Regions from separate parts of the Paenibacillus durus genome, predicted to be linked through region 1. Evidence: riboswitches for the same ligand, from Rfam matches in the RefSeq annotation. Region 1 holds a riboswitch; the other holds the start of a gene.
What was found. A riboswitch is a leader RNA that binds a small molecule or an ion and turns the genes downstream of it on or off. The one in region 1 is predicted to bind cyclic di-AMP.
Positions count from the first base shown of each region.

Region 1 (3,098 bases):
GTTATCATAGGGTTTGTGTCAAAAAAATGAACGTCGGTCAGCTCAGTTCAAATTTTAGCAGAGGACTTATCATAGACCATACAGTAAAAGGGTTTTTCGCCATTTGGCGTACGGCGTTCATACGTATCGGTGATCGTGAAACCGCATTTGCGGTAAGCGCGAATCGCTCTTTGATTCCAAGTCAGAACTTCCAAATCCACCTCACGGCTAGGGTAACGCTTCAGCGCTTCCCTCACTATCGCTCCCACAAACAAATGGCCTAGGCCATGACCGCATAGATCGGGACGCATGCCGATGCCGAGCCGGACTGTCCCCTCCATCGGAAAGAGCTGTGCAAACCCGCAGAGATTGTCCTTTTGATCCAGTACGGAAACGTACTGCTCTCTTCGGATCCGCGGATCACCGAATTCAATGCCAAGGGCCTCCATCTTATCCCACGCCAGCCAGCCGTAAATATTATAGGGAGCCTTGTAATGCCACCCGCAAATGTCCTTGGCATGCGCAGCTGTCATAGGTACGACGTGAAAGATAACGGGAGAGCTAATCATACGTTCAGCGACCTCCTTTCCTCGCAAGGAACCTTAATACTTAAATTATATACATAAAAAGGGGAGAGCGACGCAAAAACTTTTCCGGAAAATGGGCGCAGGCGCTGCGGGTGTGTTTAGCAAATTTCGGAGGGGGTAAAATAAGGATAAACGAACAAACCCCCTCGCCGGAACGTATTATCCGGGAAGGGGTCTCATATAAAAGTGCTATTGCACATCATCATTATCTTGAGAATCAACGGTCGCATCTTGATAAGCGTCGGAGCTCATAACTCGTTTGGCGCCAACATAACGGTTAACGTAGTAGCTGTCGCTCAGGGAACTGATCGTAACGCCTTTCGAAGAGGAAGCATGGGCAAATTTGCCGTCACCGACATAAATGCCGACATGGGAAACGCCTCGTCCGGAAGTGTTAAAGAATACAAGATCCCCGGATCTCAAATCACTGCGTGATACCGATTTTCCCATTTTATATTGGGAGCCTGACTGATGCGGAAGATTAATGCCGACCTTGTCGAACACATACATCGTAAATCCAGAACAGTCAAATCCGTTGGTACTCGTACCACCAGATACATATTTCGTTCCAATCGTGCGGTCGATTACTTTATCCATTTTGGAATCAGCGAATGCGCTGCCTGCTCCGAGCGTGAGAACAATGGACAAACTCAGGAATGCTGCTGCCAACTTCTTCTTCAAGGGACTAGACTCCTTCCATATGCCTACGAGGTTAGCTTAAGGATTCGGTAGAAGGTCCCCTATGACCCCTCTTGAAATAGGAGGTCAATTCACCCAAAGATGGTTCCCCCGCTTCCCTATCGTTAGGGAATTCGGCATTTGCTGTATAGTTCGAATTATAGTAACTAATCATGACAATTTTTATGTTAAAACGGGGGTACTGATTACAAAAATGTTACTGAAAACTCATTGCGAATATTGTAACAAACCTTTTGTTGCTTGGCAATCACTTTTAATATAGTAAAAAGACTCTCTTTCAGTGATTACATTTATAGAGTAGCAATAGATTCAATCATGGAACATAGGTAAAAGCCTTTTTTTGCAGTTAATAGATTAAATTTTCTTTTTTCATTTTTAAAAAAAAGTGTTTCAGGCTGTCGAAACTTGTGTACAGCTTAACTATAGGGAAAAGAAAAACCCGGAGCTTGATTACACATGTAATCATTCTCCGGGCGGCTGTTAAAATTAATCGTAAGCTACGGATTGATATGCTTTTGTGCTCATGACCCGCTTGGCGCCAACATAACGATTGGCCCAGTAGGACTGGCTCATTGAACTGATAGTTACGCCGCGCGAAGAAGAGGAATTCGCGAATTTGCCGTTACCGACATAAATGCCGACATGGGAGACGCCGTTTCCGAACGTATTGAAGAACACGAGATCTCCTGCACGCAGTTTGCTGCGTGATACGGCGGTTCCTACTTTGTATTGCGCTTTGGAAGTACGAGGCAGGGTAAATCCCATCTTTTTATAAACGTATTTGGTGAATCCGGAACAATCAAAGCCGGCCGTGCTCATTCCGCCGGTTTTATATGAGGTTCCTAATGTTTTTGCAATAACCGTATCCATTTTGGAGTCTGCGAAAGCGCTTCCGGACCCTAAAGTGAAAGCCATCACAAGGCTCAATGCAGCAGCTGCAAGTTTTTTCTTTATGTGTCGACTTCTCAAAGCTTATGTTCTCCTTCCAATGCCTGCGTGGTTAGCTTAAGGATTCGGTTTGAAGGTTCCCTATGATCTCTTTGCTGCTAGATCAATTCACCCAAAAAATGGTTCCCCCGCTCCCCGGTGCCCGGGGATTTGGCTTGTTGTGCACCAGTATGTCGATTCGATTCAACATCATATGACAAAATAACAAAATAATTTGAAAGATTACAAACTTGTTACCTCAACACAAACCTCATTTTATCAGAGGCATTACAGTTTTGCAACTTTTTTCAGCGGGCAGGCCGCCCGGAGATTAAGAAACAAAAAAAGAGTTCAGATTCCTGTCACGGAATTTGAACTCTTTTTGCCGTTTTTTTGCAAATAAAAGGGTTTTCTTGTTATGGATCAGCTGTTTTACTATGCCATAAATGATACTGTGCCGACAATCCCCACATATCAAACAGAGTAGAGGGAAGGGGCGCTAGCTGCCTTATGAACAGCGCGGGCAATCCGGGCCATAGCCAGCCTGTTACTGCGCAGATCAGAGAGATCAGGAAACCGCCTGCCCCCAGCAGAGCCTGTAGTACAGAAGCGTGGAAGATGCAGCGTAAGGCAATAAGTAAAGAAGCGAATACTCCGGTGCCGCCAGTATAACCGAACTGCATATAAAGCAGGACCAGACGGATAATAAATACATACAGCAGCCATGCGAGAAGCCAGGGAAGAATCCGAAAGAGCAGCGCCGGTTCCCAGTAGGACGACAGAATTAGCCTATAAACTTTTGGCAGGAGCCAGTACAGGGGGAGAAGGGTCAGGACCCACTCGGTGACGCTGAAGAGCAGAATGGGCAGCCCGTACTTTTTCATTCCGGGAAAAAAGAACAGCCCG
Region 1 covers NZ_CP009288.1:100,375-103,472, forward strand. The annotation lists gene PDUR_RS00485 (GNAT family N-acetyltransferase) at 48-548, opposite strand; gene PDUR_RS00490 (C40 family peptidase) at 756-1,247, opposite strand; cyclic di-AMP (ydaO/yuaA leader) riboswitch at 1,253-1,394, opposite strand; gene PDUR_RS00495 (C40 family peptidase) at 1,752-2,219, opposite strand; cyclic di-AMP (ydaO/yuaA leader) riboswitch at 2,240-2,379, opposite strand; gene PDUR_RS00500 (hypothetical protein) at 2,609-3,098, opposite strand, start outside.

Region 2 (3,098 bases), 2.7 Mb from region 1:
GCAACCACATTATCCGTCAGCGATTTCGCATAGCTGATTGAATTAAGCACCGCCCGGGTTACAGCGGATACCGGAATAACGATCGTACTTCCCTTGATCACCGGCTTATCCTTATCGAGCTGAATCCGAAGCTCATCGGCCGTATTCATAAAATGTCGGTGAATGCGGAAGAAGATGAGCATTACGATCGGAAGGAAAATAAAGGCTACCCATACGTTCGCGAATTTGGTGATGATAAAAATAAGCGTAATGGTAAGAGTTGTAAGCATACCAACCGTATTTACGGCAAATTTGCCTTGCCAGCCGGCCGGCTTCAGCTTGAACCAGCGCACCATCATACCGAGCTGGGACAGAGTGAAAGGGATAAATACGCCGACGGCATAAAGCGGAATCAGATTTCCGGTTTCACCGTGAAATGCCGCCACAAGCAGCGACGAAGCCACTCCGAGAAAAATAATACCGTTCGAGAAGCCAAGACGGTCGCCGCGAACCATAAAGGCATGGGGCAAATATTTATCTTTCGCCAGCATGAACGACAGCAGCGGGAAGGCCGAGTAAGCCGTATTAGCGGCCAGAAACAGGATTACGGCCGTTATCGCTTGAATGCCGTAATAGAGGACACCCCGTCCGAAGGTCGATTCGGCAATTTGAGAAACCACCGTTTCTTTTGTACTCGGGGTAATGCCGTACCAGTATGCCAGCAGCGTAATGCCGGTAAACATGAATCCCAGAATGAGTCCCATCATCATCAGTGTCTTGGCGGCATTCTTCTCCGCTGGAGCCTTAAAGTTCGGGATCGCATTGGATACAGCCTCGACCCCGGTCAGGGCCGAACAGCCGGAGCTGAAAGCCTTAAGAAGCAGGAACAGACTGACATTGGAAACAGCTGAGCCGATTTCGGGAACAGCGGCATGACCGCCGCCGACCGCGTATTTAACCAGTCCGGAAATGATCAAAACCACAATGGACAAGACGAACAAATATACCGGGATGGCAATGAAGGATGCCGATTCGGTAACACCGCGGAGGTTAATTATCGTCAGTATGATAATCACCGTAACCGCAATGGCCACTGAATGCTCGTGAAGGCTCGGAAATGCCGAGGTGATCGCATCCGTTCCGGCCGAGGCGCTTACGGCAACCGTCAGAATGTAGTCCACAAGCAGGGAACCACCGGCCAGAAGCCCTGTGGAAACGCCGAGATTATCCTTGGCTACAATATAGGCTCCCCCGCCTTGAGGATAAGAAAATATGGTCTGCCGGTAAGATAAAATCAGAATCGCCAGCAATCCCAGTACGGCGAGTGCAATCGGCAAAGAGTACCAGATGGCTGTAAAACCGGCAGCTACCAGCACGATCAAAATCTGCTCTGTTCCGTAAGCAACGGACGAAAGGGCATCTGACGATAGAACGGCGAGTGCCTTCAGCTTGGAAAGCTTTTCCTGGTCGAGTTCGGTCGATTTTCTGGGACGACCGATTAATAGTCGTTTTACTCTGCTTACCATTTTGGATACATTTCCTCTCTTTGGTGAGTTGAAGCGGTAGTACCGCGCGCCGTTTTCAGTCGTGGATTTTCAAAAATAAGGGCACAAAAATAAGCATGCGGAAATGACCGCATGCTTTTGCATGATCATTATCCCACTGTAGCTTACGAGGTTAGCTGGCGGATTCGGACTGTGGAAGCCCTACGGGCCGGATTGACTTAACCGGTACCGATTCACCCCGTCGACCATAACGGTCAGGTTGGTTCCCCCGTTTTTCCTAACTGGAAAATTCAGCGCATATTCAACTTCTCACAAGGTCTAATATTAGTCCATAAAGCGAGAGCCGTAAACAGTGAAAATAATGAAAAAGGAATGAAAAACCGACTAAATCACGCAAATTTCAAACATGATATGTTCATGTCGTTTATTCTCTTGTATTATCCCTTCAGCGCGGGTTTTTATGCCATTTACATGAAAAAACTTCTACTCTACCTGAGTGAACCCGTCCCCAGTTTCTTCGGAATTCTCTTCTGCGCTCTCTCTGCCGTTCCACAGCAATACAAAAATAAGCACAAAAGCCGTTAGCGCCAACAGCGGAATGGTGATAAAACCGAAAAAATTTAAATAATCCTTCGTACAAGGAACACCGATGCTACAAGGAACCACTGTGCCCAGCGCCGGAATTTTCTGTTCCGCGTAATGATACAGGGATATGCTTCCGCCTATCACGCATAACGGCAGCACATACGGAATAATCCGCTTGTCATTACGGTAGGTTGCGATACCCAGAAGAAAAACTTGAGGGTACATAAAAATCCGCTGGAACCAGCACAGCTTGCAGGGTTCGTATTTTAACACTTCGCTCAGGTAAAGGCTGCCTGCTACAGCGACCAAAGATACAAACCAGGCCAGATAGAGACAATGCCGCCTTAAGAAGGTGGAAAATGCGCTCATTCCGCTTCAGCCGCCTTTGCCGCTGATTCAATCTCTGCCGCAATCGCTCCAAGGTTAAAAGGATCACTGGCCCTTACACCGTTAATAAACAGCGATGGTGTACTTGTCACATGATTAGTTTTTGCAACCGCATTATCTCTTGCCAACTCATCCGCATATGTACGGTTTTGTATATCTTTGCGCAGAAGATCATAATCGATAGGGAGCTTTTCATTTTGCGCAAGCTCTACCAGGAAATCCTCGGTCGCCCACTCGGCATTCTCATCACCCTGGTTCGCATAGAGGGCATCGTAATAGGTCCAGAACGCTTCGCTATTCTGATGATAGACTGACAGCGCTGCAAGGGAAGCCGTCTTGGAATCAGGCCCGATAAAGGACATATTGACAAAATAAAGCGCCGCCTTCCCTGTCTCGATATACTCTTGCACAAGCAGAGGTTTGATGCCGACGGAGAACCGGGCGCAGGCCGGACATTTGAAATCGCCGAACTCTACCAGCTTGATCGGTGCATCCGCCTTGCCAAGTCTGGGAAGTTCATCATAATTAAACGATGCCGGACTGCCGGAGCCTCCTGGATTGCCTGTATTTTTGGTAGCCAATACAAAGAGACCGGCGAAAATAACGACTGCGATCAGGATTGTTCCGATTAATAGAATGCGG
Region 2 covers NZ_CP009288.1:3,462,050-3,465,147, forward strand. The annotation lists gene PDUR_RS14645 (APC family permease) at 1-1,505, opposite strand, end outside; cyclic di-AMP (ydaO/yuaA leader) riboswitch at 1,631-1,790, opposite strand; gene PDUR_RS14650 (disulfide oxidoreductase) at 1,968-2,438, opposite strand; gene PDUR_RS14655 (DsbA family protein) at 2,435-3,098, opposite strand, start outside.
Region 2: another riboswitch for cyclic di-AMP. It lies ahead of PDUR_RS14645 (APC family permease); the one in region 1 lies ahead of PDUR_RS00490 (C40 family peptidase).